2 regions of the Massilia niabensis genome follow, and region 2 is predicted to be linked to the other one. Evidence: predicted binding sites of a transcription regulator. Region 2 holds the regulator's gene; the other holds the start of a gene.
What was found. The regulator FliA, encoded in region 2, starts transcription of late flagellar genes. The targets are predictions, from matches to a motif close to CTAAAGTTTNNNNNNNNNNNGCCGNTA.
Positions count from the first base shown of each region.

Region 1: ACFPN5_RS22005 (flagellar protein FliT) is a predicted target of FliA. The motif match lies at 3,104-3,130, and genes of this name have one in related genera.

Region 1 covers NZ_JBHSMU010000016.1:239,959-255,342, reverse strand. Annotated here, with positions in the region: gene fumC (class II fumarate hydratase) at 1-1,145, opposite strand, end outside; gene ACFPN5_RS22010 (FimV/HubP-related protein) at 1,237-2,385, shown strand; gene ACFPN5_RS22005 (flagellar protein FliT) at 2,773-3,054, opposite strand; gene ACFPN5_RS22000 (M1 family metallopeptidase) at 3,381-6,026, shown strand; gene ACFPN5_RS21995 (M13 family metallopeptidase) at 6,049-8,118, shown strand; gene ACFPN5_RS21990 (class I SAM-dependent methyltransferase) at 8,129-8,761, shown strand; gene ACFPN5_RS21985 (CsbD family protein) at 8,836-9,012, shown strand; gene ACFPN5_RS21980 (AI-2E family transporter) at 9,079-10,173, opposite strand; gene ACFPN5_RS21975 (CsbD family protein) at 10,395-10,574, shown strand; gene ACFPN5_RS21970 (right-handed parallel beta-helix repeat-containing protein) at 10,719-11,915, opposite strand; gene ACFPN5_RS21965 (S9 family peptidase) at 12,277-14,508, opposite strand; gene ACFPN5_RS21960 (MATE family efflux transporter) at 14,607-15,384, opposite strand, start outside.
Region 2 covers NZ_JBHSMU010000015.1:708,954-724,337, reverse strand. Annotated here, with positions in the region: gene motD (flagellar motor protein MotD) at 1-83, opposite strand, end outside; gene ACFPN5_RS17665 (flagellar motor protein) at 97-840, opposite strand; gene ACFPN5_RS17660 (RNA polymerase sigma factor FliA) at 822-1,550, opposite strand; gene ACFPN5_RS17655 (MinD/ParA family ATP-binding protein) at 1,565-2,410, opposite strand; gene flhF (flagellar biosynthesis protein FlhF) at 2,403-3,830, opposite strand; gene rfbC (dTDP-4-dehydrorhamnose 3,5-epimerase) at 3,946-4,524, opposite strand; gene rfbA (glucose-1-phosphate thymidylyltransferase RfbA) at 4,542-5,411, opposite strand; gene rfbD (dTDP-4-dehydrorhamnose reductase) at 5,408-6,304, opposite strand; gene rfbB (dTDP-glucose 4,6-dehydratase) at 6,316-7,359, opposite strand; gene flhA (flagellar biosynthesis protein FlhA) at 7,469-9,577, opposite strand; gene flhB (flagellar biosynthesis protein FlhB) at 9,577-10,752, opposite strand; gene ACFPN5_RS17615 (MraY family glycosyltransferase) at 10,932-11,903, opposite strand; gene ACFPN5_RS17610 (hypothetical protein) at 12,636-12,908, shown strand; gene ACFPN5_RS17605 (YjbH domain-containing protein) at 12,996-15,384, opposite strand, start outside.

The DNA.
Region 1 (15,384 bases), on a different contig from region 2:
TCGGCCAGCAGGCGCGCGCTCTGCAGGAAGTTATGCGCGATCATCGGCTTGAACACGTTCAGCTCGAAGTTGCCCTGCGAGGCGCCCACGCTCAGGGCGACGTCGTTGCCGAACACCTGGCAGCACAGCATCGTCAGCGCTTCGCACTGGGTCGGATTGACCTTGCCCGGCATGATCGAGCTGCCCGGTTCGTTTTCCGGAATCGTGATTTCGCCCAGGCCCGAGCGCGGGCCGGAGGCCATCCAGCGTACGTCGTTGGCGATCTTCATGAGGGCGGTGGCCAGGGTCTTCAGGGCGCCGTGGCTGGACACGAGCGCGTCGTGCCCGGCAAGGGCGGCGAACTTGTTCGGCGCGGTCTTGAAGGCCAGGCCGGTGCGCGAACCGAGTTCAGCCGCGATGCGCGGCGCAAACTCGGGGTGCGCGTTCAGGCCGGTGCCGACCGCCGTGCCGCCCGCCGCCAGCAACAGCAGGCCCGGCAGCGACGCCTTGATCGCGTTTTCGGCAAACTCGAGCTGGGCGACATAGCCGGAAAATTCCTGGCCCAGCGTCAGGGGCGTGGCGTCCTGCAGGTGGGTGCGGCCGATCTTGACGATGTCGTCGAAATCGCGCGATTTCACCTGCAGGGTGCCGCGCAGGCGCACCAGCGAGGGCAGCAGGTCTTTCGACACCGCCAGCGCCGCCGCCACGTGCATGGCGGTGGGGAAGATGTCGTTCGAGGACTGCCCCATGTTGACGTGGTCGTTCGGGTGCAGCAGGCGCGCTTCGCCGCGCTCGCCTCCCATCAGCTCGGACCCGCGGTTGGCCAGCACCTCGTTCATGTTCATGTTGCTCTGGGTGCCGGAGCCGGTCTGCCACACGGCCAGCGGGAACTCGTGCGGGTGGCGGCCGTCCAGCACTTCGTCGGCGGCTGCGATGATGGCGTCGGCCTTGTCGCGCGGCAGTTTACCCAGAGAACGGTTGACGGCGGCTGCCGCGCGCTTGACCTGGGCCAGCGCGCCGACCAGTTCCGGCGCCATCTTTTCGGTCGAGATATGGAAGTGGTGCAGGGAGCGCTGGGTCTGCGCGCCCCACAGGCGGGCGGCCGGGACCTCGATCGGGCCGAAACTGTCCTTTTCCATCCGCTGGTCTTCTATCCGGGTATCCATGAGCTTGTCCTCTTATTTATTTTCGGGGCAGAAGCTAAAGAGTGTAGCCGAACACCCGTTAATTACGCTTAGGCTACAAATTCATCTTCCCATGGCGATTCGCGCTTCCCACATCTTCCCAAGCTTGCTGTTCGCCTGTGTGGCCACGACCACGGCCACGGCAGCGCACGGCGCCGAACTGGGCGATGCAAGGGTAGCGTCCCACATCGGCCAGCCACTGGCGGCCAGCGTCGAGCTGACGATGATCGAGGACGGGGCGGCGAAAGTCGGGGTGGGCCTGGCCCATCCGGACGTCTACCGGGGCGCGAACATCGCCATGCCCGCCGTTCTCTCCAGCCTGGGCCTGAATGTGACGCGGCAGGGTGGCCGCCAGTTCCTGCACCTCACCACAGGCAAGCCCGTCGAGGGCCGCCACCTGCACGTCTACCTCGAGCTGCAGGATGGCGGCCAGCGCAGCGTGCGCCTGGTGACGCTGTGGCTGACGCCGGACCCGAATCCGGCACCGGCACCGGCACCGGCATTGGTTGCTCCGCCTGTGCCGGTCGCGGTTACACTGCCGGCTAAACCGCAACCCGCATCGCGTCCGGCAGCAGCCTTGCACGAGGGCGAGGAATACGTGGAGCCACGCAAGCCGGTAGTGAGGCGCGCGGCAGTGCCAATCAAGAAGGCCATCGCCAGGGAAGTCGCGCCCGTCGAGGTCCCGCCAACGGCGACGGCAAAACGGCAGGACACCCCAGGCACATGCGCGCCGCAACCGGAAGCCGGCCAGCTCAATGCCTGTACCGTGCTGGGCGAGAAGAATACCGCGCTGCGCCACGAGCTCGGCCAGCTTGAAGAGAAGGTGAAGGTGTTGCAGGCGACGGCAGGGGCACCATCGGCTGAACTGGCGCCTGCCACGGCCCCGCCACCCGCCCCGAAGGGCGCGCCGCGTATCCAGCTCAAGGCAAAGAAGGCGCCGCCACCCGAACCAGAAACGCCGTGGGGGCTGATCGGCGGCGCCATTGCGGCCGTTCTCGCGCTGGCCGGCCTGGCCCTTGCGCTGCTGCGCCGGCGCAAGCGCTCAAGCTTGGGCAAGATCCCGAAAGAGCACAAGCCGGCCAGGATGCCGGCGGCGGCCACCGCGGACGGCGTGCCGAAACCAAATTTCATGTCCGCCGTGAAGGCGCGCCTGATGCCGGGTTCGCGTAAACCTGCGGCACCGGAACCGGTCGAGCCGGCCCTCGAAAACAGCGAAACCTGAGGCGAAGGTGGCGCGCACGAATCAGTCTACACAAGTTATTATTTTGATATATACTGGGTTCGTTGGTTGTCAAAACCACAAAACGGAACAGAGTCCGCCGCAGCCACCACCGATAGCGTGGCGCGGGTAACGGAGGTACGTCGCAAGACGCCTGTTTCCGGAAGCGGTCACGTTGCCAACTGCGGCAGCGGACGCCGGATGCAACCGGCAAAGAGGCGACACCAGGCTACCTGGTGTTGCTCTCCGAATTCATGTGGCCGGCGCCAGCCGGTCACAGCACCAAGGCGCCTGCGGGCGCCTTTTTGTTTGCGCCTCCAATTCACATCAATTGCCAGGCGCAATAAAAAAAGCGCCCGCAGGCGCTTGATTATTCGAAGAAAGGGCAGCTCAGTGCGCGCGCATCGCGCGGTCCAGCTGGCCCATCCATGGTTCGGTGATGTCGCGGATGGCGCGGTCGTTGGCCATGATCTGTTTCAGCAGGTCGATCTTGCGCAGGCGCTTGGCGCCGTCGAGGGCCGGCACGCCCGTCGCAGTGGCCGCTGCCTGTGCGGCGCATTGCGCCTGCAGGCTGTCGAAACCGTTCCAGTCCTCCGATTGTGCCGCCACGGCCATCTTGCCCGTCAGGCCAGCAATATTTTCGTACATCGAGAGGACTTCGTTGGAGGTCATGTGAGCACCGCTGCAATTTTTTTCGGCCGGATTACCGGTTGTCCTCCTTTTACGGCAGTGCTTTCGGAAACTTTAGGGTCCTTCGCAAAAATAATCCAAAAATTTTCGGGCCGCGGCGCGCAGGGGCTGACGCGCCCCTCAAGGCCTGGCGTCATGCATGCGGCATACTGCCGGGATTCTGCATTCCAGCGCGGTTTTTTGCCGTTCGTCGCATTCGGGGTATCGTGCCGCTTCGCTTCCCCTACAGTGCGTGCTGGATCGCTGCGCCGGCTGCGGCACCAGGATAGGCATCAAAATACCCATCAAAAATAATAAGAGAGGACATCATGAGAGACAAGCAGGCATTGTGCGGCGTTGCCGTCACGCTGGCGCTGGCCGCCGCGTTTGCCCCGGCAGCGGCCCTGGCCGAAGCCCCATTTTCGTTTGCCACCACCCCCGGCAAACTGCCGAAGGATATCGTTCCGCTGCTGTACGACGCGCACCTCGTGCCCAACATCGCCGACGATACCTTCAGCGGTCAGCAGAGCGTCGAGATCGAGGTGCTGCGCGCAACGAAGCGTATCGTGCTCAACGCCGCCAACCTGGCAATCGACGAGGCCACGCTGCTCGGCCCCGGCAAGACGCGCCAGGCGCTGCAGCCGATCCTCGACGAGAAGCAGGAAACGCTTGCTTTCGAGTTGAAGTCGCCGCTGGCGCCGGGACGCTACACGCTGGCCCTGCGCTTCCGGGGCCAGATCAACCGCGAAGGGCGCGGCCTGTTCCAGGTGCGCTACAAGGCGGGCGGCGTGGATAAAAAGCTGGTCGCGACCACCATGGAGCCGTCGGATGCGCGCCGCATGCTGCCGACCTGGGACGAGCCGGCCTTTCGCGCCCGCTTCAGGCTGACGGTCGACGTGCCGGCCAGCTTCAAGGCCTACTCGAACACGCCCGCCCTGAAGCAGGAAAAGCTGGCCGGCGGCCTGCAGCGCATCGCGTTCGCCCCGACCCCGAAGATGCCGAGCTACCTGGTGGTGCTGGTGGCGGGCGAGATGGAGCGCGTGACGGCGCGCCAGGACGGCGTCGAGATCGGCATCGTCACCACCGAGGGCAAGCTCGGCGCGACCGCCTTCCCGCTGGCGGCCACGCGCGACCTGCTGCGCTACTACAATAATTACTTCGGCGTGCCGTATCCGCTCGCCAAGCTCGACCAGATCGCGATTCCCGGCGGCTTCAATGGTGCAATGGAAAACTGGGGCGGCATTGTCTACAACGAAGCGACCCTGCTGTACGACCCCAAAAAAAGCCCGGAAGACGTCAAGAAGCTGACCTTCGAGGTCAACGCCCACGAAGTGGCGCACCAGTGGTTCGGCAACCTGGTCACGATGGCCTGGTGGGACAATCTCTGGCTCAATGAAGGCTTCGCCTCGTGGATGGCGTCGAAAGCCACCGAGCGCTTCCATCCCGAGTGGCGGCCCTACCTGGACGGCATCGTCGAACGCGAAAGCGTGCTGAACCTGGATGCGCGCAAGACCACGCACCCGATCCAGACCCGCATCGACAACGAGGAACAGGCCGCCGGCGCCTTCGATGCCATCACCTATGTCAAGGGCCAGGGTTTCCTGCGCATGCTGGAAAACTATGTTGGCGAAACCAAGTTCCGCAAGGGCATCCGCGCCTATATCGCCGCGCACCAGTACTCGAACACGACCACGGCCGACCTCTGGACGGCCATCGAAACGGCGTCCGGCAAGCCGGTCGCCCGGCTGGCCGCCGACTGGACGACCCAGCCCGGCTTTCCATTGATTAGCGTGGCGCAGGCCTGCGAGGACGGCAAGCGCAAGGTCACGCTGTTGCAGGAGCAGTACCGGCTCGACGAGCCGGCGCTAGAGGACCGCCTGTGGAACGTGCCGCTGCAGGTCGGCACCGTCGGCGGACGTGCCTGGACCACGCTGCTGACGAACCGCAGCACCACCATCACCCAGGGCGGTTGCGAGGGCGCGCTGGTGGTCGACCCGGACAGCGTGGGTTTTTTCCGCATCCAGTACGACCGCGCCAGCTTCGACGCGCTCGCCGCGAATGCCGCGCAACTGCCCGACCCGACGCGCCTGAAGTTCCTGCTCGATACCTGGAGCCTGGTCACGGCTGGACGCACGCCGCTCGCCAGCTATCTGGCACTGGTCGCGAAATATGGCGAGGAGCCGCGCCTGGCGGTCTGGGAATCGATCCTCTCGAACCTCGGCACGCTGCAGAACCTGGCGCGCGGCGAACCGGAAAGCGCGCTGATCCGGCGCTTCGTGCTCCGTTTCGTGCAGCCGCGTTTCGACAAGCTCGGCTGGGAGCCGAAGGACGGCGAAACGCTCGAGGATAGCCGGCTGCGCCCGCTGCTGGCGGGCGCGCTGGCGCGTGCCGGCGACGAACGCGCGATTGCCGAGGCGCGCAGGCTCTTCGCGCGCTACACGGCGGATCCGTCATCGATCAGCCCGGAGATGCTCGACTTCGTCATCAACACCGCCGGCCGCTATGCCGACGCCGCCACCTACGCGGCGCTCGGCAAGGCGCTGGCGGCCGCCACGACGGACGAGGAACGTTACCGTATCGGCGGGGCGATGACGCTCGTGCTGGATCCGGCGCTCGCGGGCCGCACCCTGGACATGGCGCTGTCACCGCAGACCCCGGCCAACTTGGTGGGCAACATCGTGACCGGTGTCGGGCGCGAGCATCCGGAACAGGCCTGGGCATTCGCCACCGCCAACCGCAGCGCGCTGGTGGCGAGCGCCGACGCGGTGGCGCGCAACCGCGCGGTGGCCAGCGTCGTCGCCTCGTCGTCGGACGTGCGCCATGCGGATATGATGGAGCACTACGTGGCCCAGAACTTCGGCCCCGATGCGCTGGTCGAAGCTCGGCGCATCGGCAGCGGCATCCGCGTGCGCGCGGCGCAAAAGGCGCGCCTGCTGCCGCAGGCACGCGCCGCGCTGGCGGCCCAGCCACGGTAACGATCACTTGACAAGGACGAGCATGAAACCACGTTTGACCTTATCCGCAGCCGCCATTGCGTTTGCCTGCTACGGCGGCACGTTCGGCTTCGCCAATGCCCAGGAGACGACGAAAGTCGCACCTCCGGTCGAGCGTCCCGCCGCCGGCAAGACCGCCAGCATGACCGTGCTGCCAGGCGACGATTTCTTCGCCTACGCCAACGGCGACTGGCTGGCCAAGACCGAGATCCCGGCCGACCGCGGTTCGTGGAGCGCCATGGGTGCGCTTGCCGAAGAGACCAACGGCCGCATCGCGAAGATGATCGAGGAGCTGGGTGCCGCCAAAGGGACGGGCGGCGAAGCGCGCAAGGTGGCGGACTTCTACGCCGCCTACATGGACGAGGCGGGCATCGAAAAGCGCGGTCTGGCCCCGATCAGGCCGATCTTGTCGGGCATCGCCGGTATCCGCGACAAGGCGGCGCTGGTGCGCGCCCTGGGCGCCTCGGTGCGCGCCGATGTCGACCCGCTGAATGCCACCGACTTCTTCACCGAAAACCTGTTCGGCCTGTGGGTGGCCGGCGGGCTGACGGACTCGTCAGTCAACCTGCCTTACCTGCTGCAGGGCGGCCTCGGCCTGCCGGACCGCGCCTACTACCTCGAGAACAATGCCCGCATGGCCGAGCTGCGCACGAAATACCAGCAGCACATCGGCGCCATGCTGAAGCTCGCCGGCATGGATAAAACCGAGGAGCGCGCCGCCCGCGTGTTCGAGCTCGAACTGGCGCTGGCGCAAACCCATGCCACGCGCGAGGATTCGGCCAACATCCAGAAGTCGAACAATGTCTGGACATTGAAGGACTTCGCCGCAAAGGCGCCGGGCGTGGACTGGCCGGCCTTCTTCAAGGCGGCCGGCTTGGCAAGCCAGCAGCGCTTCCAGGTGTATCACCCGAGCGCCGTGACGGGCGCGGCCAGGCTGCTGGGGAACGCAACGGCGGCCGATGTCGCCATCTGGCGCGACTATCTTGCCTTCCACAAGCTCAATCAATATGCGAGCCTGTTGCCGAAGGCCTTCGCCGACCAGCGCTTCGAATTCAACGGTAAAACGCTGACCGGGACGCCGCAGCAGTCGGCGCGCTGGAAGCGCGCGCTGGCCGCTACCAACGAGGGGATGGACGAAGCGGTCGGCAAGCTCTATGTGGCGCGCTACTTCCCGGCCGAGAACAAGGCAAAGGTGCAGGCGATGGTGGCCAACATCATCGACGCCTTCAGCCGCCGCATCGAGAAGCTTGACTGGATGGCGCCAGCCACGCGTGCCCAGGCGCAGGCCAAGGTCAAGGCGATCTATGTGGGCGTCGGCTATCCGGAGCGCTGGAAGTCGTACGAGGGCCTGCAGGTCGTCAAGGGCGACGCCTTCGGCAATGCGATCCGCGCCGAACAATACCGTTACCGCCAGCAGCTCGACAAGCTGGGACGCAAACCCGAGCGCACCGAATGGGCCATGCCGCCGCAGCTGGTCAACGCCGTCAACCTGCCGCTGCAGAACGCGATGAACTTCCCGGCCGCGATCCTGCAGCCGCCGTTCTTCGACCCGAAAGCACCGGACGCGGTCAATTACGGCGCCATCGGCTCGATCATCGGCCATGAGATCAGCCACAGCTTCGATGACCAGGGCGCCCAGTTCGACGCCCAGGGGCGCTTGCGCGACTGGTGGACCAAAGAAGACCTGGCGCACTTCAAGGCGGCATCGAACAAGCTGGTCGCCCAGTACGCCGCCTACAAACCGTTCCCGGACCTGGCCGTGAACGGCCAGCTGACGCTGAGCGAAAACCTGGCCGACCTGGCCGGTGTGGCCGCGTCCTACGACGCCTTCAAGACCACGCCATCGGGCAAGACGATCGAGGCGGACCGCCAGTTCTTCACCGGCTTTGCCCAGGGCTGGCGCACCAAGATGCGCGAAGCCTCGCTGCGCCGCATCGTGCTTACCGACGGCCATGCCCCGGCCCAGTACCGCACCTACATCGTGCGCAACCTGGACCCGTGGTACAAGGCCTTCGATGTCAAGCCGGGGCAGGAGCTGTACCTGCCGCCGCAGGAACGGGTGCGGATCTGGTAAATTCCGACTCATGACCGATCACCTCGACGACCGCTTTGACGACATTGCGCAGCGCACGCTGGCGCATTACGAGCGCACTGCGCAGCAGTTCTTTGCCGGCACCATCGGCCACGACGTCAGCCAGAACGTGGCGGCGCTGCTGGGTGCCATCGAAGGGCCTGCGCCGTTCACGCTGCTCGACCTCGGCTGCGGGCCGGGGCGCGACCTGAAAACCTTCAGCACGCTCGGGCACCGCGCAATCGGGCTCGACGGCGCTGCGGAATTCGTCGCGATGGCACGCGAGCACAGCGGCTGCGAAGTCTGGCACCAGGATTTCCTGCACCTGGCGCTGCCGGAAGACATGTTCGACGGCATCTTTGCGAATGCCTCGCTGTTCCATGTGCCGAGCGCGGCGCTGCCCGGCGTGCTGGCCGCGCTGCACGGCGCCCTGAAACCGGGTGGCGTGCTGTTCAGCTCGAATCCGCGCGGGCACAACGAGGAGGGCTGGAACGGGCCGCGCTATGGCAGCTATTACGATTACCCGACCTGGGAGCGCTACCTCGTGGCGGCCGGATTCGTGCCGCTGCGCCATTACTACCGGCCGGAGGGCTTGCCGCGCGAGCAGCAGCCCTGGCTGGCAAGCTTATGGCGCAAGCCGCATTAATGTTAACGAACGAACAGATTTGCCGGGCAATCAGGCCTAAGGTGGGGTCTCATTTCAACCGAAGAGGTATAGCCATGAACGACGACCAAATCAAGGGCAAGGCCAAAGACATCGGCGGCAAGATCCAGGAGAAAGTCGGCGAAGTTACCGGCAACCGCCAGACGCAGAAAGAAGGTAACCTGAACCAGGCCGAAGGCAAGGTCCAGGAAAAAGTGGGCGACGTGAAGGATATCTTCAAGGGCAACAAATAATCCTGCCGCCCGTGAAAAACAAAGCCGCGACTCGTCGCGGCTTTTTTTTGTCTTACATTTCTTTCCTTACGTTTCTTTCTTTTCCTCGATCCGATCCCCCAGCACATCCTCCACGTACAGCATCTGCACCAGCACCTTGATCACCGCCGCCAGCGGCGTGGCCAGCGCCACCCCGGCAAACCCGAAGATCGTGCCGAAGATCAGCTGCATCACGATGGTCAGCGCAGGCGGCAGGTCGACGGCGCGCGACTCGATCAGCGGTTGCAGCACATAGCCTTCAACCAGTTGCACGCCGACAAACAGCAGCACCGTGTACAGGGCCAGGTCCGGGCTGATCGAGAACGCGATCAGCACCGCCGGCACGCCCGCCATGATGGGCCCGAGATAGGGGACGAAGTCGAGCAGGCCGGCGATGATGCCGAGGATCAGCGCCAGCGGCACACCCAGCACCGACAGGCCGACCGAGGTCACGATGCCGACGATCAGCATCGACATCGCCTTGCCGAGCAGCCAGCTCCCCAGCGTCTCGCCAATCTTTTGCTGCACCTCGCGCGCGCGCGGCCGTTTCGACTGCGGCACCAGCTTGATGATGCCGTTCGTGTAGAGCCGGGGCGAGGCGGCGAAATAAATGCCGACAAACAGGATGATCACCACATTGCCGAGCGCACCCACGACGCCGCCGAAGAACAGGCCGGCATTCGGCACCATCGAGGACATCTGCTTGACGATCTGTTCCGGCTCCGGCATGCCGGCCATCAGGCGCTTGAGCAGGGGATATTCGTTGACGAAGCTTTGCAATTGTTGCAGCGATTTCGGCACCGCTTCGGCCAGCTTGGTCGACTGCTCGGCAATCTGCGGCGCCATCGCCCAGCCGCCCAGGCCGATGACGGCGATCAGCAGCAGTACGACCAGGGCCAGGGCCCGTTTGCGTTTGAAATGAAAGCGCTGCGCCAGCATGCGGCTCAATTCGTAGAACAGCACCGCGCACAGGATGCAGGCAAACACCAGCAGCAGGGCATCGGCCGCAAACCAGACGGCGGCCAGCCCCAGGAAAAACAGGACACCGATGCCGTCGATGACGGCCACGCGCTTCATTAGCGTACGTTGTGCAGGGGCTGAGGCACCGTTCGGCGGCGGCGGGGAGTCGGAGTGTTCGCTCATGGTCGCATTCCATTAACAAAAGATTAACTGAACACTAGCATGGGTCGCGCCGGCCCGGCGCATGGATGAGTTGTTTCCGGCTTGCCGGCCCGGCTTCCCGTGCAGGTGCCGCACGATATTGTCGAGCTATGTGAAAACACGTACAGAGCGCGGCCGTATGGCGGCGTATTCTGGACTCATCGCGCGGTCACCCGGACCGCGCCGCATTCAAGGAGCGCACCATGAACAAAGACCAAGTCGAAGGCAAGCTGCAGGACATCGGCGGCAAACTCCAGGAAGAAGCGGGCAAGCTGGTCGGTAACCAGGAGCAGCAAGTCAAGGGCCTGAAGAACCAGGTCGAAGGCAAGACCCAGGAGAAGTACGGCGACGCCAAGGACGCCCTGCGCGACGCAACCAATTAAGAAGGCCGCGCCGTCCCCGGATGGCGGCCAGCGGGAACCAAAAAGCCCCGGCGCTCATCACGCCGGGGCTTTTTATTCTACATCCAGTTCCCTGCTTGTTCCCATTGCGGGACCGCCGTTACCGGGCGCCGTTACCGGGGAAACTTACTGGACTTCGTAGGCGCCGATATCGATCAGGCTGCCGAGGGTCGAACGGCTGGCACCGGAGGCAAGGTGCTTGTAGCTCGAGCTGGCCTTGAGCGACAGGCCGCCGCTCGAGGAGCCCGGCGACGAGCCAGCGTTGACGATCAGGGTGCCGATCAGGGGACGCAGGTCGTAGGCAGCGCGGTCGACGAAAGCGAGCGCCAGCGACTGGTAGTTCGTCTTCTTCACGGCCGTCGTCTGGTTGGTGACGGTGCCGTAACCCGCGAACAGGTTGTTGATCAGCTTGGCGCCAACAGCGGCGTTCCTGACCATCACGAAGGTGCCACGCGAGGCGTCGTCGTTCACAAACGTATTGTTGATCACATACAGGTCGGTCTTGCGGGTGCCCACGCCTTCTTCGCCATAGGCCACCATGGCCGGGTTGTTCGAATCGGCCGGCTGCATGATGACGTTGCCGATAATGTAGGTGGTGCCGCCGTTCGGCACGTTGATCTCGTAGCTTGGCTTGCCCGCGGCGGTGCTGCCGGTTTCGCCGGTACGCAGGCTCGAGAAGCGGTTGTACGCGATGACGTTGTAATGTGCCCGGGTCTTCAGGTTATGGCCGACCTTGGCGTCATGCGAGAAGTTGAAGCGGAAGGTCAGTTTCCCCACCGAGCCGATGTAGATGTTGTGGGTGTAGCCGTCGCCGTAGCCGTTATGGCCGAACTCGTTGTTCTCGAGGATGATGGCGCTGGCGGTATTCGCGCCGCTCAGGATACCGTTCTCGTTGTTGTGCAGGAACGAGTTGGTCAGCGTAAAGTTGGTTCCTTCCAGGCGCAGGGCTGCGCCGTTTCGGGACGTCACCTTGGCGCCCATCATTTCGACGTTGTCGATCTTGATGTTGTTGCCGACGACGACCCAGGTCCCTTTGCCGAGCGCGTTCTTGCCGGCGGCATCGATCTTCGGACGGCCATTGACGCCGCGGATGGTCAGGTTGCTCTTGTAGATGGCGCAGACGTCGCCGGAATAAGTGCCAGCCTGGATTTCAATGACGTCGCCAGTTGCTGCTGCGGCGAACGCCTTGCATGGGGTCGCGTAGGTCTGGCCTGCGCCGACGCTGCGGGTGACCGCGGACGCCGGGGCGGCGATGGCGGTGCCGATGACCAAGGCGGAAACTGCGAAGGAGATGCGGGTAGCGCTGGTACGGATGGCGTGCATTTGTAAATGTCCTCGTTGGGTGCCGCTCTTCTTGAGCGTGTCTCTAGATCAGGAACACGAAGAATACTCGTAGGAATTAATTCCGTGGCGACATAATTTGTTACAGGAAAGCTGAACTGTTGAGTTCAGTGTTCACATTCCTATAGGAAAGGATAAGCATTTGAGGGCAAATGTATTCACAAAATAATTTGCACACTGTAGCGTTAACGCAACAGTGGCATTGACATTTGGCTGGGTCGTCAGAATTTTCGTAGACTTGGGAGAAATATTTCCGTCGAACCCAGTGGGTAACGAAGAATCTGCTGACGAAAAAAAACCGGAGCGCCGCAAGGCGTTCCGGTTTTTTTTACAAATCGCGTGCTTAGCGCGGCGCGGTGCTGCCGAGATTTTTCTTGAAGAAGTTCTCGATCATGCCGTACACGTGGCGCTGGCTGGTGCGGCCCGAGATGCCGTGCTTGGCGCCCGGGTAGGTCATCAGCTCGAACTGCACGTTGCGCTTGACGAGTTCGTCGATCAGGCGCGTGCTGTTGGTGAACAGCACGTTATCGTCGGCCATGCCGTGGATCAGCAGCAGCGGCGACTTCAAACCGTCGAGGTGGGCGAACACGCCGCTGCGGTCGTAGGCGTCCTTGCCGGACTTCGGCGTGGCGCCGACGTAGCGTTCTGTGTAGTGGGTGTCGTACAGCGCCCAGTCGGTCACCGGCGCCACCGACACGCCCATCGCGATCCGGTTCGAATCCGCCGCCAGCAGGCGCAGCGTCATGAAGCCGCCATAGCTCCAGCCGAACACGCCGACGCGCTTCGGGTCGACGAAAGTTTGCTGCGCCAGCCAGTCGACGCCGGTCAGCTGGTCTTCGACTTCGTGCTTGCCGAGGTTGTTATAAATGACATCGGTGAACTGGCGTTCGCGGCGGCTCGAACCGCGGTTATCCAGGCGGAACACCACGAAGCCCTGCTGCGCCATGTACTGGTCAAAATAATTGCCCCAGGTGCGGGTCACGCGCTGCGAGTGCGGGCCGCCGTAGGTGAACAGGAACACCGGATAACGCTTGGTGGCGTCGAAGTTGGCCGGCTTGATCAGCGAGTAGTGCAGCGTCTGGCCGTCTTTCGCCTTGATGGTGCCGTACTCGGTCGGCAGGTGGTCGGGCAGGTATTTCGCGTACGGGTGGCTGGCGTTCAGCGCGTTCTGCTCGAGCCATTGCACCATGCTGCCGTCGGCGCGGCGGATCGACACTTGCGGCGGCGTCTTCGGGTCCGAATAGGTATCCACGAAAATCTTGCCGTTGCTTGCGAACGCGGCCTCGTGCCAGCCGTCGCCCTGGGTGATGCGGACCGGTTTGGCGGCCGTGCTGCCGTTCAGCGCCAGCGCATAGGTCTGCTTATCGATGACGGCGTCGCGGTTCGAGGCGACATACACCTTGCCGGCGGCCTCGTCCACAGCGAGCACGTTGTCGATGCCCCATTCGCCGCTCGAAATGGTATTCAAGAGCTTGCCGTTCAGGTCGTACAGGTAGAGGTGGTTGCGGCCAGTGCGCTCCGAGGCCCAGATAAAGGCCTGGCGGTTCTTCAGGAAGCGCAGGTCGTTGTGCAGGCTAACCCAGGTCTTCGAGGTCTCGGTCAGGAGGTTGCGCTGCGACAGCGTGGCGGCGTCCACCGCCACCAGGTCGAGGCGCTTCTGGTCGCGCGTCTGGCGCTGGTAGACCAGGGTCTTGCCGTCAGCGCTCCAGTCGGCGCGCACCAGGTAGATGTCTTTTTCCGCACCGAGGTCGATCTTGCGCGGAACGCCCGCTTTTCCGTCCACCTCCGGCGACACGATGAACAAGTCCACCAGCACGTTTGGATCGCCCGCGGCAGGGTAGTGCTGGTCGATCACTTCGGTGCGGTCGGCAAAGATTTCGAAGCGGCGCGCGACCGGCACCGGGGCTTCGTCGTAGCGCTTGTAGGCAATGCGCGAGTCGTCCGGCGCCCAGTAATAGCCCGTGGTCTGGTCCATCTCTTCCTGCGCGACGAACTCGGCTTCGCCGTTGTGCACGGTGCCCTTGCCGTCCGTCGTCAACTGGCGCTCGGCGCCGGTTTTCAGGTCGATCACCACCAGGTTCTGGTTGCGGACGAAACTGACGTAGCGGCCCTTCGGCGAAATCTTCGGGTCTAGCACGTTGCCCGAGGCAACCTTGCGCGCCGCGTCAGGCCTGGCCGCGTCGACCAGGTACAGGTCGCCGGCGATCGGCACCAGCAACTGCTTGCCATCGGGCGACCAGGTATAGCTGAGGATGCCGGACAGGCTGGCGGTACGGGCGCGCTCGCGGCGTGCCTTTTCCTCGAGCGACAGGTTCTCGGTGGGCACGAGCTTCTTGGAGTCGACCAGCAGGCGCGTGGTCTTGTCCTTCATGTTGTATTCCCACAGGTCCTGCTGGAACTGGTTGTCCGTGCGGCCGCGCAGGAAGGTCACGCGTTCGCCGTCGGGCGACACCCGCACGTTTTTCACGCCGGGACCAGCCAGCGAAGTTTCGCCGTGGATGCGGTCGAGTGTCAGGCGTTCCGCGGAAGCGGGCGCGGCCGCGAGCGCGGCAAGGAGGCAGAGGAGAAGGCGCATTGATTGTCTCGTTGAAGTTAGCTATATGCAACGGACGAGACGATACCAGAGTCGCCTTCCAAAAGCAGTACATACCGGGCCCCCCGGCTATTTGGCCTTTATTTTGCGATCAGGCGCACTTTCTGGCGCGACAGCCGCTCCATCGACCATGTCAGGAGGACGGCGGCAATCGTCAGTCCCAGCACGAGGCCGATCCAGAAGCCGGTCGACTCCATCGGCGCCGCGGGCGACCACGGGAACCAGGCGGGTGCGATGCCGAGAATATAGCCGAGCGGCAGCGAAAAGCCCCAGAAGGCGACCAGCTGGATGATCATCGGCGGACGCGTCACCTGATAGCCGCGAATGGCCGAGGCGGTGGCGACCTGGGTCGCATCCGACAACTGGAACAGCGCCGCGAACAGCAGCAGGTGCACGCAGGCTTCCTGCACCGCCGGGTCGGAGGTGTAGGCGCGCGCGATTTCCCAGCGGAAGAGGGCGATGAAGGCGGCCGACAGCACGCCGAACGCGACCGACATCCCGACCCCGACGCGCGAGACGAACTGCGCCCGCACCGGATTGCCTTCGCCCATCGCCTGGCCGACGCGGGTCAGGAGGCCGATGCCGAAGCTGAGCGGCACCATGAATACCAGCGACGAAAAGTTCAGCGCGATCTGGTGCGCCGACACCTGCACCACGCCAAAGCGCGCCACCATCAAACTGATCAGGCCAAAGGCGCTGACCTCGGCAAAGTAGGTGACGCCGATCGGCAGGCCCAGGCGCAGCATCTCGCGGATTTCCTTCCAATCCGGACCTTCCCAGCCCGTGAAGGGATAGGTCATGCGGTAGACCGGCGACACCTTCACCCAGAAGAGCATCGCAATGAGCATCAGCCACATG
Region 2 (15,384 bases):
AACAGGAGCGTGATGAAGTCGGCGTACGAGATCAGCCAGCGGTCCTGCTGTTCGCCTCCGTCGTCGTATTTCTTGCGCGCCATGGTTAGCGCCCCACTAGCGTCGCGCTACCAGGCTGGCCACGCGTTCCTCCACCAGGCGCGTGTGGTTGCCGCTCGCCAGGTCGTGAAACACTTCGGTCAGGATTTCGTACTGCACCACCTGGTCCGACACGATGGCTTTGAGCTTGTTGCCGACCGGGAGGAAGAACAGGTTCGCCAGCCCCACGCCGTACACGGTCGAGACAAAGGCGACCGCGATGCCGGAACCCAGGCGCGACGGGTCGGACAGGTTTTCCATCACATGGATCAGGCCCAGTACCGCGCCCAGGATGCCGATCGTCGGCGCGTAACCGGCGGCGGACTCCCAGATGCGCGCGGCCTGGCGTTCGGCGAATTCATAGGCGGTAACTTCGGTTTCCAGCAGGGCGCGCAGCTTGTCCGGATGGATGCCGTCCACCACCAGGCGCAGGCCTTTCTGGACGAACAAATCCTTGGTTCCCATGTACTGCTCGAGCGCGAGCAGCCCGTCGCGCCGTGCCGTATGGCTCCATAGCGCGATCTCGCGCGAGCGCGGCTGGCGCGTATCCTGGGGCGGGAAGAAGACCCAGCGCAGCATGCGCATGCCGCGCCGGAAGGTGCGCGCCTCGGACTGCAGCAGCACGGCGCCAAACGTGCCGACGACGACGATGGCGAACGCCGCCGGCTGGAACAGCGACGACAGCCGGCCGCCGTCGAGGCTATGCCCGACGAAAAGGCCGATGACCGCCAGCGCCAGGCCGATCAGGCTGGCGAAGTCCACAACTTTTCCTTGAGCGAAGCGCGCAGGCGGGCCACGGCTTGCGTGTGCAGTTGCGACACGCGCGACTCGGACACGCCCAGCACGGCGCCAATTTCCTTCAGATTCAGTTCTTCTTCGTAATACAGGCCCATCAGGATCTTCTCGCGCGGCGGCAAGCCGTCGATGGCGGCAATCACGGCCTGGCGGAAGTCGGTGTCGAGCAGCGCGCGCAGCGGGTCGTCGTCATCGACCGCGTAACGGTCGAGGAAGCTGTCGTTGCCGTCGTCGTCATGGAAGTCTTCGTAGTACACGAGCTGGTGGCCGCCGCCCTCGAACAGCATTTCCTGGTAGTCGGCGAGCGACACGTCGAGCGACTTGGCGACCTCGGTTTCGGTCGGCGGACGGCCGAGCTTCTGCTGCAGCATCGTCATCGCCGACTCGACCTTCTTCATGGTCGAGCGCGTGCTGCGGGGCAACCAGTCGTTGCTGCGCAACTCGTCGACCATGGCGCCGCGGATGCGCAGCACGGCATAGGTCTCGAACTGGGCGCCGTGGTTGTCCTCGTAGCGGTTGATGGCGTCCAGCAGGCCCATCATCCCGGCCTGGATCAGGTCATCCACCTCGACCGATGGCGGCAACTTGGCCTTCATCTGGTGCGCCAGGCGCTTCACGAGCGGGGCGTGCTCGGTGAGCAGGTGGTTCTTGTCCGCTTTCCCTTTGACGGTATACATGCTTGTTCTTTTTCTCAGGAACCTAAATGCGCGCCGCTCTGACGCTCGAATCGTCGAAACAGGGCGAGGTCCGGCGCTGCAAAGCGGCCGGCCAGCTCACGGAAGGCCACCGACGCCCCGGCCAGCGGGAAGGCATCCACCACCGCACGCCCGAGGCGCGCGGCGCGGTGCAGGTATTCGTCGGCGGGCACCGAGCCCATCGAAGTCAAAGTTACCGCAAGGTAACGACTTGCTGCTGCCGACATATTATCGTAAACCACCTTCGCCTCCGCCTCGGTGGCCCCGGTGACCAGGATGCCGAAGGGACGGCGCCCGAATTCCTGGGCCAGGCGCTTGATCAGCGAGTAGGCGTTGGTGATCGAGGTAGCACTAGTGGAAACCTGCACCACGATTTCCGACTCGGCCAGTACCGGCACGGCAAAGCTGCCGTCGCGATGGAGTTCGCCATCGACGATGACGATGCCGCCCTGCCCTTTCACCAGCACATCGAAGGCTTTCGCCAGGCGGCGCGCTTCATCGGTTCCCGCGCCGGGCGTGTCGCCGTCGCGCGACAGCAGCGCCACCGAAAAACCCTGGGGCGCGCTTTGGACGACCTGGTTCAGGGCGCACTCCTGGCGCGCGACCTGCAACAGGCCGGCGTGGCGTTCCAGCTCGAGGCGGCGCGCGACGCCATAGTCGCGCGTGGTGGCGTCGACGATCAGCACTTCATTGCCGGCCTGCGACAGCGAGGCGCCCAGGTTCACCAGCATGGCGCCCTTGTCGTCGCTCGGGGTGGCGGACAGGAAGGTCACGACACGTGGCTTGGGGCCGGCCAGCATCCGGCGCAGGCCTTCGGCCTGGTCGAAATCAAAACTAGCCAAAGCGCACCCCACCCAGGCTGTCGTCGCGGTTGCCGCAGTGGGCACCGGCGCCGGCCATCATCAGCGGCAGGTCGGCGTCGTCGAAGGCGGCGGCGGCCTCGCGGCGGCTGCGGAAGGCGCGGTCGATCAGCATCGCGCGGTCGGCCAGGTGCAGGTCTTCCGGCACGCGCTGGCCGTTCGAGATGTAGTGCAGATTCAGTTTCTGGCGAATGACAACGTCCAGCACGTTCCCGATCGATGCCGCTTCGTCGAGCTTGGTCATGATGCAGCCGTGCAGGCCGCTGCCCTGGTAGGCGCGCACGACTTCGGCCAGGGTTTCGTTGGTGGACGTCGCGTTCAGGCACAGCAGGCGCTTCACGTCGGCGCCCGAGCCCTGCAGCATGGCGACCTGTTCGGTCACCATCTGGTCGCGCTGCGACACGCCGATGGTGTCGATCAGCACGGTGTGCTTGTTGCGCAGCTCTTTCAGGGCGATGCGCAGGTCGGCTTCGTCTTTCACCGAGTGCACCATCACGCCCAGGATCTTGCCGTAGATCCGCAGCTGCTCGTGGCCGCCGATACGGTAGGCGTCGGTGGTGATCAGGGCCAGCTTTTCCGGCCCGTGGCGCATGACGCAGCGCGCAGCCAGCTTGGCGGTGGTGGTGGTCTTGCCGACGCCGGTCGGGCCGACCAGGGCGAACACGCCGCCCTTGTCGAGCAGGTTGTCCTCGTCGGCCATCGTCGTCAGGTTACGGGCCAGCACCGTCTTGATCCAGCGCATCGCCTCGGCGGCGTCCTTGTTGGCCGGCATCTTGTCGACCAGGTAGCGTGCCAGCGACGCCGAGAAGCCGGCGGCGAGCATCTCGCGCAGCACGGCGGCCTTTTGCGGCTCGCGCTGGGTGGTGGTACCCCAGGACAACTCGGCCAGCTGGGTTTCCATCAGGCCGCGCATGGCGCGCAGCTCGTGCATCATGCCGCTCATCTCCTGCGCGGCCGATTCCTTGGCCTGGGCGATCGCGGCCGACATCATCGACGTCATTGCCGCCATGTCGAAGCCTGGTTCCAGCTGCGGAGCGCGGCGGTTGGCGTAGCCGTGTTCGGCGGCGAATTCAGTTTCCGGCTGCGGCAGCGGAGCGCGGCGGGTGGCGTAGACGTGTTCGGGTGCGGAGACCGGCGCGGGTGCGCTGCTGCGGCGGTTCACGAAAGCGGGCGCTTCCGGTTCGAACGCATGCAGGTGATCCAGGCGCGGCTGCGGCTGGGCCATTTCCGAGTCCGGGCTGGGTGCGGCCAGGGAAGCGACGTCGTCGTTGTCCAGCGCGAGGATCTCGACCACGCCGTCGACCGGACGGTTCGAAAGGATGACGGCGTCGGGTCCGAGCGCGTCGCGCACCTTGCGCAAGGCTTCCCGGGATGTTGCCGCTGTAAATTTCTTCACATTCATCTTATTCTCCGCACTGCTTGTTCAATTCATGTCGGGACGATATTGCCCGTTTACAGAAGAGATTATTGACGATGCCGTGAAGCAACCATCGGCGGAAAAGGATGGGGAAAGTGGGCTAATTCGATTTAGGTGATGGAAGGAGCCAGGCAAACGTTTCCACCGCACTCAAGGGCAATGCCTTCGCATCCTTGTCCGCCAATTGCGGCGCAAATGCAATCGGCCATGCGATACCGATGTCCGGGTCGTTCCACAGGACGGTGCGCTCGAACTCGGGATACCAGTAATCGGTCGTCTTGTAGAGGCATTGCGCGCGCTCGCCGAGGACGACGAAACCATGGGCAAAGCCCGGCGGTATCCACATCTGGCGCCGGTTTTCCGCGCTCAACACTTCGCCCACCCATCGCCCGAAGGTGGGTGAGGAGCGCCGCAGGTCGACCGCGACATCGAATACGCTGCCTTCGATTACGCGGATCAGTTTCCCTTGCGGGTGGGAAATCTGGTAATGCATGCCCCGCAACACCCTGCGGCCTGACAGGCTGTGGTTGTCCTGCACAAAAGTTGTCTCTACCCCGGTCGCCGCGGCGAATGCACGGGCATTGAAGCTTTCGACAAAAGAGCCGCGATCATCCTCGAAGACCTGCGGCACGAGTACCAGCACGTCGGCAATGGCGGTCGGTATAACGTTCAATGGCATGGGCGCCTCATTTCAGCTTATTTCAAGATACTGAGCAGGTAGCGGCCGTAGCCGCTTGTCGCCAGGGGCGCGGCGAGCGCCTCCAGGGCCGCAGCATCGATCCAGCCCTGGCGATAGGCAATCTCTTCAGGACAGGCAACCTGCAGGCCCTGGCGCTTTTGCAAGGTGGCGATGAAGCTCGCTGCTTCCAGCAGGCTGTCGTGGGTGCCGGTGTCGAGCCAGGCATGGCCGCGTCCCATGATCTCGACGTTCAGCAGACCTAAGTCGAGGTAACGCCGGTTGAGGTCGGTAATCTCGAGCTCGCCCCGTGCCGAGGGCCGCAGTTCGGCAGCCAGGTCGCAGGCCTGGCGATCGTAGAAATACAGCCCTGTGACGGCATAGCTCGATTTTGGCAACGCCGGCTTTTCCTCGATGCTGACCGGGCGCTGGTCCTTGTCGAAGTCGATCACCCCATATCGCTCGGGATTGCTCACGTGATAGGCAAAGATGGTGGCGGCCTCGATTCGCGCGTGGGCCGCGGCAAGCGGCTTGACGAGGTCGTGCCCGTAGAAGATGTTGTCCCCTAACACCAGCGCGCTGGGCGCGCCGTCGATGAAATTCTTGCCGAGAATGAAGGCTTGCGCCAGGCCGTCGGGACTGGGCTGTTCGGTATAGCGGATGTCCATGCCCCAGCGGCTGCCGTCGCCGAGCAATTGCGCAAACAGCGGCAGGTCGTGCGGCGTACTGATGACCAGCACCTCGCGAATGCCGCTCAACATCAGCACGCTGAGCGGATAATAAATCATCGGCTTGTCGTACACCGGCATCAGCTGCTTGCTGATCGCCTGGGTGACCGGGTACAGGCGGGTACCGCTGCCACCAGCGAGGATGATGCCCTTGCGTTTCACCATAAGTCACTTTCCAGAATCTGTTGCAGCACGTGTTGCACACCCTCTTCCCACGGCGGCAGGCGCAAGCCGAACGTCGTGCAAAAGAGCGCCGTATCGAGGCGCGAACTGCGGGGACGTTTTGCCGGCGTCGGGTAGGCCTGCGTGTCCAGGGCCCGCACGCCGTCGGGGCCTGCTTTCAAGGGCTTGCCTGAGGCTCGCGCCTGGCCGAGTACGAAACGCGCGTAGTCATACCAGGTCGTCGTGCCGCCCGCCGCGACATGATAGGTGCCGAACGGAAGATCCTGCCTTTGCCCATACTGGCGCAGCAGATGGGCGCACAGGTCGGCCAACAAGGCTGCCGGGGTTGGTGCGCCATGCTGGTCCGCCACCACCCCGAAGGCGTCGCGCTCCCTCCCCAGGCGCAGTACGGTCCTGGCGAAGTTGCGGCCGTGCGCACCGAGTACCCAGCTGGTACGCAGGACCAGGTGGCGCGCGCAGGCGTCACGCAGCGCCAGTTCGCCCTGGTACTTGCTGAGCCCATAGACATTGCACGGGTCCGGCATATCGCGCTCGGTATAGGGCCGCTCCTGCTCGCCGCTGAATACATAGTCGGTCGAAAAATGCAGGACCAATGCGCCAGCGCGCGCCGCCTCTTCGCCCAGGACGCGCGGGGCCGCAGTGTTGACGGCGAAGGCCTCCGCCTGGTCGGACTCTGCCTTGTCGACCGCCGTATAAGCCGCGGCGTTGACGATCACGTCCGGGCGGACCGCGCGCACCAGGGCGCGCAGGGCCGCCTCGTTTGCCAGGTCACAGGAAGCACGGCCGACTGCCGTCACGCTAGCGAGCGGCGCCAGCGCGCGCTGCAGCTCGAACCCGACCTGCCCGTCCTTGCCCGTCAGTAGGATCTTCATGCGATGCCTGCCTATGCGCCTGCTTGCCGATAGCTGCCGTCGGCCACCCTGCCTACCCATGCGCGGTGATCAAGATACCATTGCACCGTCTTGCGCAGGCCGGTCTCGAAACTTTCCGCCGGCTGCCATCCGGTAGCGCTGGTCAGTTTCCCGGCATCGACGGCATAGCGGCGGTCGTGTCCGGGCCGGTCTTCGACGAAGCGTATTTGCCCACGGTAGGGTGCGCCGCCGGCACGCGGATGGAGCTCATCGAGAATAGCGCACAGCGCCTCGGCCACTTCGAGATTGGTGCGCTCGCTGCTCCCGCCGATATTGTAGACCTCCCCTACCGTCCCATTGGCAAGTACAGAACGCAGGGCCGTGCAGTGGTCCTTTACATACAGCCAGTCGCGTACCTGCCGGCCATCTCCATAGATGGGCAATGCCTCGCCTGCGAGTGCGCGCTCGATACACAGGGGAATCAGCTTTTCCGGAAACTGGTAAGGACCGTAATTGTTGGAGCAGTTGGTCGTCAGTACCGGCAAGCCATAGGTTGCGTAATAGGCGCGCACCAGGTGGTCGCTTGCCGCCTTGCTGGCCGAATAAGGACTGTTGGGCAGATAGCGGTTCGTTTCCTGGAAGGCCGGGTCATCATCGAGCAGCGAGCCGTAGACCTCGTCCGTGGAAATGTGGAGGAAGCGGAACCGGCGCCCCTCCGGCTCGGGCAAACCGTCCCGATACGCGCGCGCAGCCTCCAGTAACTGGAAGGTTCCGAGCACATTCGTCCGCACGAAGTCCTCCGGGCCGTCGATACTCCTGTCCACATGGCTTTCGGCCGCAAAATGGATGATGGCGCGCGGCCGGTGGCGCTGCAGGAGCTCCGCGACCAGTGCACGGTCGCCGATATCGCCGCGGACAAAACAGTGTTCGGGCCTGCCCTGCAATCCGGCCAGGTTGTCGAGGTTGCCCGCATAGGTCAGCTTGTCGAGGTTCACCACCGGTTCGGCCGACTGCGCGAGCCAGTCAAGCACGAAGTTCGCACCGATGAATCCTGCCCCGCCCGTTACCAAAATCATCTGCCACTCCTCACGATCGCCCGGTCGCTCTGCAAGCGATACGCGGATTATACGTGGCCGGCCGGGACTGCAATGGGAGTGGCAATGCGCCAGGGCGCCCTGCCGTCGATTACCCTGCCCCCACCAGGCTCGTCACCCGAATCGTCTTCGTCTCCGGGATTTCCGAATGCGACAGCACCTTCAACTGCGGCAGCGCGCGCCGCAGGAAGCGCGACAGCAGCACGCGCAGCGGACCCGGCACCAGCAGCACCGGCGTATGCCCCATCGCCTCCTGCTGCTGCGCCGCGTTGTGCGCCTGCTGGGCGATGGTGTCGGCCAGGCCCGGCTCGATGCCGGTACCATCGCCGCCGGCGCCCAGCGCCTGCATCAGCAACCGCTCGAGGCGGTTATCCAGCGTCATCACGCTCAGTTCGTTGGTGCCCGGGAACAGCTGCTGGACGATGGCCCTCCCAAGTGCAATCCGTACCAGGGCGGTCAAATCGCCCGGATCCTGGGTGCCGTTCGAATGCTCAGACAGGGTCTCGATGATGGTGCGCATGTCGCGGATGTGCACGCCTTCCAGCAACAGGTTCTGCAGCACTTTCTGCAGCGTCGCCAGCGATACTACCTTCGGCACCAGGTCTTCCACCAGCTTCGGCGTGTCCTTGCCCAGATGGTCCAGCAATGCCTGGACTTCCATGCGGCCCAGCAGTTCCGAGGCGTGCATCGTGATCAGGTGGTTCAGGTGGGTCGCCACCACGGTGCCGGCGTCCACCACGGTATAGCCCAGGTTCTGCGCCTCGTCGCGCAGACCGGCATCGATCCAGACGGCCGGCAAGCCGAACGCCGGGTCGGTCGTCGCCTGGCCCGGCAGCGTGCCGCTGGCCATGCCCGGGTTGATCGCCAGGAACTGACCGTTGATCGCCTCGCCGCTGCCCACTTCCACGCCCTTGAGCGTGATGCGGTAGGCCGACGGTTTCAGTTCCAGGTTGTCGCGGATGTGCACCGGCGGGGCCAGGAAGCCGACTTCCTGCGCGAACTTCTTGCGGATGCCCTTGATGCGCTTGAGCAGCTCGCCGCCCTGCGCCTTGTCGACCAGCGGGATCAGGCGGTAGCCCACTTCCAGGCCGAGCGTGTCGACCGGCATGATGTCCTGCCAGGTCGCTTCTTCGGCCTCGGTGGTGCCGCTGCGCCCGGCGCTGCCCGCCGCTTCTTCGGCAGCGGCTTCGGCCTCCCTCTGCGGCGCCGCCCTGGCCCGCTTGGCCAGCAGGTAGCCGCTGCCCCCAAGCACGGCGCCCAGCAGCAGGAACACCAGGTTCGGCATGCCCGGGATCAGGCCCATGCCGGCGATGATGCCGCCGGTGATGTACAGCACTTCCGGCTTGGCGAACAGCTGGCCCATCATCTGGCCGCCGATGTCCTGGTCGTTGGCCACGCGCGAGACCACCATACCGGCCGCGATCGAGATGATCAGCGATGGAATCTGCGCCACCAGGCCGTCGCCGATGGCCAGCAGCGTGTAGGTTTTCGCCGCGTCGCCGACCGACATGTCGTGCTGCACCACGCCAACGATCAGGCCGCCGATGACGTTGATCAGGGTGACCATGATGCCGGCCACCGCGTCGCCCTTGACGTATTTCGAGGCACCGTCCATGGCGCCATAGAATTCGGCTTCCTGCGCCACCTCCGTGCGGCGCTTGCGCGCTTCCGGCTCGGTGATCATGCCGGCGTTCAGGTCGGCATCGATCGCCATCTGCTTGCCCGGCATTGCGTCCAGGGCGAAGCGCGCGCCGACTTCGGCGATACGGCCCGCGCCCTTGGTGACGACGGTGAAGTTGATGATCGTAAGAATGACGAACACGACGATACCGACCGTATAGTTACCGCCGATCAGGAAGTGGCCGAAGGCCTCGATGACCTTGCCGGCCGCCGCGCCGCCGGTGTGGCCTTCGGTCAGCACGATGCGGGTAGAAGCCACATTCAGCGCCAGGCGCAGCATGGTCGACACCAGCAGGATCGCCGGGAAGGCCATGAAGTCGAGCGGGCGCACCGTGTACAAGGCGGTGAGCAGGATGATTACCGACAGCGCGATATTAAAACTGAAGAACAGGTCGAGGACGAAGGCCGGCAGCGGCAGGATCATCATCGCCAGCAGCAGGATGATCAGGACCGGCGCGGCCAGGGCGCTGCCCTTCGCGCCCATGCCGTTCAACCAGGCCGGCAATCTCAAACTGTTCATCAATGTGCTCCGTTATTCGTATCAGGGTTGGCCTGTGAGGCCGGGTTCAGCGGGTCCATCTCCGGCGGCACCGGCAGTTTGGTCGGGCGGTCCGGGTACTGGCCGCCGGCCTTGCTGTAATTGCGCAGCTGGAACACATAGGCCAGCACTTCGGCCACCGCCGAGTACAGCTTTTCGGGGATTTCGTCGTCGATCTCGGTGTGCTTGTACAGCGCACGGGCCAGGGCCGGCGCTTCCAGCAGCGCGACCTTGTGTTCCTTCGCCAGTTCGCGGATCTTGGCGGCAACCTCGTCGGCGCCCTTGGCGACGACGCGCGGCGCGCCCTGCTGGCCGTCGCTGTACTTCAGGGCGACGGCGTAGTGGGTCGGGTTGGTCACCACGACGTCGGCAGTGGGCACATTCTGCATCATGCGGTTGCGCGCCATTTGCCGCTGCATCTGGCGAATCTTGGCCTTGATCTGCGGATTGCCGTCAGACTCCTTCGACTCCTGGATCATTTCCTGGCGCGTCATCTTGAGCTTGTTGTTGTAATGCCAGACCTGGTAGGGGGCGTCGATCAGGGCGATCAGGCCGAGCGAACCGACGATGAACAGGAAAGCGCGCGCCATCAGGTCGGCCACGTGGCCGGTGCCGGCGCCAAGCGGCTCGACGGCCAGGCCCAGCACCGCTTCCTTCTGGCTCATCAGGACGACCCAGGCGACGCTGCCCACCAGCAGGGTCTTGGCGATGGCTTTCAGGAATTCGACCATGGCGTTGGCGGAGAACATATTGCCGAGGCCACTGATCGGATTGAGCTTCATGAAGTTCGGCATGAAGGCTTTCGAGCTGAAGTTGAAGCCGCCGATCAGCAGGGGCGCAGCCAGCGCGACGAGCATGATGGCGAACGCCAGCGGCAGGCAGGCCAGCATCACGCCGCCGACGTCGTTGGCGATGCGCTCGAGCAGGACATTCGGATTGTAGATTTGCTCGCGGTCCAGGGAGAGGCCCGACTCGAGCGCGGCGGACAGGCGGCCGACAAGGCTGCCGCCGGTCATCCACAGGCCGGCGCCGGCCGTGATCAGGACAGCGAAGGTGGCGAGCTCGCGCGAACGGGGAACGTCGCCGTCCTCGCGTGCTTTCTCCAGTCTTCTGGGAGACGCGTCTTCTGTCTTTTCCGCGCCGCTGTCTTCCGCCATGTCCCGCTCCGTTGTTTACGTCAATTCGCACAAGATCGAATTATCGCTGCTATTGCCGTACGGCTATAAGCAAAACAAGGAGGGAAAGCCCCGTCAATTCGGGCCGAACGGCACGGGAACGGGAAAAAAGCGGGGGTGTGGGCCGGTTCGCCAGGCAGGCAAGCGGCGCCGCGGAGGGGTCAAGCCCGCAACGAGGCGGTTTCTGCGTCGCTATTGTCCAGGCTGACGTTGCGTGCCGGGGGCCGCGTCGCGCGGCGACGGCGGGCACGTGAAGCGGACGCCACGTACCAGTAGAAGGCCAGGTAAAGAGCGAAGCTGGCGAGCGTCGCCTGCGTCAACGCGCCTGAATCGCGCGGTGCACTCACCGCCAGCAGCGCCGGCACTGCGGCCAGGATCCACGAGAACGGCGAGACCAGGGCATTGCGCATCGGCGCACTGAACTTGCGGAAATAGCGGCCGGCGATCGCAATTTTCACTAGGCTGTGCAGGTGGCAGCTGTCGGGCCGGCCTGGATGCCGGCGGCACCACAGGCGGCGCACGATCGTGAACACGGTCTCGAAGACCGGATAGGCGCAGGCCAGCAGCGGCGCCCACGGCGACACGTCCGGATTGCGGTGGACGAGCATCACCGCCAGCCACGCCAGCAGGAAGCCGAGCAGGTAGGCGCCACCGTCGCCGAGAAACAATTTTCCGAACGGGAAGTTCACCAGGAAAAAGCCGGCCGTGACTGCGCACACGGTAAAGCAGAGCTGGGCCAGTTCGACGTCGCCGCACTCGAGGGCGATGACGCCGAGCGCAGCCAGGCCGATGATGACGGTGCCGCTCGCCAGGCCATTGAAGCCGTCGATGATGTTGACGGCATTGGCGAGACCGCCCACGGCAAACGCCGTGAACAGGACCGACAGCGGCAGCCAGGCCAGCGCCGCGTCGAGGAAAGGAATGCCGGTGGCGACGATGCTCGCGCCGGTAAGCACCCAGCAGGCCGCGCCGCTGGCCATGGTCGCGACCAGGCGCGCACCGATCGACACGCGCCGCGTCATGTCTTCCGCAATACCGAACAGGAACGCCGGGGCCGCCGCGGCCAGGAGGGGCGCGAGCAGGGCTTGCTGCGACGGGCTCGAGACGGCGCAGGCAAAGATCAATCCGAGCATGATGGCCAACCCGCCGATACGGGGGGTGGGGACGCTGTGGAATTTCTGAATGCCACGCGTTGCGTCCAGGGTGAACCTGCCATGCCAGCGTGTTGTCGCCACGAGCAGCAGGGAACACACCAGCGATACCGTCAAGCCAATTTCGAAGGCAATGTATTGGGTTTCCACAAGATCCGTAATGACACTTCTATAAGCGCCGAATTCTATCGCATTTCTCATGAGAAAGCAGTAGCGGTCCGAGCCGTGCGTGGAGGCGTCCCGAGTACGCATCCGCCGCCGCCTGCGCGACGCAACTGCCTGATCTTAAAGGAAATTTAACAAAAATCCCAGGCTTCGCGGAATGTCGCGACTAGCGTCGCTAGACTTTTTCATAACCTTTCCAGACACTTTATTACAACTTTTGACGTATTTCCGAGACGTTTTTCCTACCCACTTTTACACCCCGTTACACTTTATTTGCAGCTCTTCTACTGATTCATTTCCGTACGTTTAAATAGGTTTCTTCAGGTTATTTGACTAGCTAAAGGTCACCTAGTTAAGCAAGGCAAGGCCTAAGGACGGGACGACACCTCGTTTATTGTCGGCCATATCCACTACCGCCGTACCGATAGTTATGGGTTAGAAACAACGAAGGTTTCTTTTTTCCAAAAGCAACAAGTTTTAGTTGTTATAATTATGGAGCAATCATTGCACCCAACAGACTCTCTGTTAATCGTAAATAAGGACTATCACATGAAGAAGCTCCTCGCCCTGAGCGCAGCCCTGAGCCTGGTCTCGGCCCAAGCATTTGCACAAACCACCGAAACCCCAGCCGCACCGGCGACCCCTGCACCGGCAGCAGCCGCTCCAGCTGCAACCGGTCCTATGGCTAGCCTGTCGGCTGCCACCGGCCTGTCGACCGGCGCCCTGGTTGCTGTCGGCGTTGCTGTCGCAGCAACCGTTGCCGTCGTTGCCAGCAACGACGACGACTCGACCCCAAGCCACGCAACGCCTACCCACCACTAATCCAGACGGGCTTTATGCCCCGGGATGTGGATGGATAAAGAATGGCCGCGAAAGCGGCCATTCTTTTATCTGCCTTGCGTCCCCTGATCAGTAAGCGGTGTTCCAGCTGGCGCTCAAGGATTTTGCACCGGGCATTACCGCAAACTGCGATCGCGAATTATCGCGCTGCGCTTGCCACAACCAGCTGCCGATCGCATACCCGACAACACCCCCTGCCACGACATCGGATACCCAATGTTTCCGATCCGCGACTCGCCCGAGCGAACCGACGGCTGCCAATCCATACAGCCACGGCGCATCATATTCCTGGGCAAATGGCGTAACGGCGGCGAATGCCACTGCCGCGTGATTCGATGGGAAGGAAGTATCCGAGCGCTTGTCCGAACGGCTGAACGTGCAGCCGCAGGCGCCCTGCGCTTCGCCTGGACGCGTCCGCCCCACAATACGCTTGGTCAGCATCGACATGCCGGCCGAGGCGCCGATCGATTGCAGCGAAATGAGGCCGATGTTTTGCATGCGCGAATCGCCAAAGGCGACCGCGCCGGCGGCGGCACCGGCGAGTACGGCCGGCATGGCCGTGCCGACATCGCCCCAGGCATCCATGGCACGCGTGCCCTGGTGCTTGCTGACAAACCGGTCGACCGGTTTATCGAGCGCCGCACCCGCCAGCACGGCGCCGCCCGCCAGCATCGTCCCTTTTGCCCATTGCGGCAAGGTCGGCGAGGTGGATACCGATTGCTCCACGCGCCAGCGGAATTCGGGCCATGGGCTCGGCATCGTGCGCAGCGCCGGATTGACGCCCGGGTGATTCTGCTCGTCCTTGCGTTCCGCGAAATTACCAAGGCCGTCGACAGTCACCAGGTCGCGGCGCACATCTTCCATGATCTCGTACAGGTCTCCCGGGCTGGCAACCATCTGGCCGACGTCGCGCGTCCAGGGCGAAATGGCGAAACCGGCCGTGGACTGGGTATCGGACAGCAGCATGATGTTCAGCGGAACCGACAGGAAGATGCCCTTGTCGTTGTAGGGATCGCTCGGCGTGCCCGGACTCGTAATATCGTTGCCATTCGTCTTGGTGTACCAGGCGCCGATTTCAACACCGGAACGCAGGCGGCGCTTGAACTCCAGGCGCACCCCTTCATCCTTCGCAAGAAAACGTCCGGCTCTCGCCGTTACCGTAATGTCGTAGGGCAGCCGGTAATGCATGGCGCCGAGCGCGGTGACAGTGCGGTAATCGCGCTTGTCGAACAGGCCTTTGAAGCCGCGCTGCTCGAGGGCGTCGACGGTCAGGTCGGCCGCCCAGCGGGTGTCTTTCGGCAGATACAAGACCTGGCCGCCCACACCGCGATACATCTCTTCGTACAGCCCGCCGGAGACGCGTGCGTAAAGGCGCTCGTCGAGGGTCATGTATTTGTTCAACAGGGCGCGGTTGATCTTGAAGCGGCTGCCCCGCTTGTATTCCGCAATGTCGCTCCGGACGTGCGGCAGTTCGCTGTTCGACGCCTGGGTTACCCCCGAAATGTTCTCGAGCAGGCTGAGCTTGAATGAACTGTTGAAGTACAGGCCTTCGCCGAGGCGTTTGTCGTAGTTGGACACTGCCGCCAGCTCGTAGCGCAGCGCGCCGCTCGGGTCATTGAAGAAGAACGAGGCCCGCGGCGCGACCTTGAACTTGTTCGCCTCCCGGTCCTCCGACCTCAGCTGGACCATTTCGCCTTCGTGATTGACGCGCACGCCGAGCGCGCTGCCGTCTTCGCGCATCGCCGCAACCAGGCCTGCCTGGTCGTCCGCCACCTTGTCGGCCGGCGTCGAGTAGCGTACCAGCACGGTGTGCAGGAAGGCTTCGCGGCTGACGAGGCCCGTCAGATAATCGGTCAGACGCTGCAGGTCGAAGAATTCGTAAGTAACGACCGGTTGCTCGAGCCGGGTATAGGTAACGTGGATCGAACGCGTGCCCCGCGGTGCGAACGCCAGTGCAGTGCGCGTGGCGCGCCCTACCGCACGGCCCAGGTTGGAAATACGATTATTGGTCAGCGTCAGCCTGAGCGTGCCGCTGTCGAGTTCGACGCGGATATTCCTGAAGTTCTGCTTGGCCAGTGCCTGTACCAGTTGCGCCCCATGGCGCGTGTCTTTCTGCCATTCGGCGGCGCTGACGCGGGCCGGCGCATTCTTGGGCTGGAAGGGAGCCGGCTCCAGCAGTTTCGGCAGGAATTCGCGTTCCGAGAACGGGATGCTGACGTAGGCATTCGCGCTGAAGTGATCACGGTGGCGCGCGATTTGCGCGCCGAGCCAGCCCCAGCGGTATTCCAGCCCTAAAACGGGCCCGGCGGAGCGCTCGCCTGCCGCCGTTCGATCGGCCCGGTAATCGTTCTTGTAGTCGTTCGCATCGTATTCCGCCACCAAGGACAACCCAGGTACGCCAAGCGACGACCAACGCGCGCCGGCGAACAGGCCGTCCGGTCGCGGTGAGCCGCTCCCG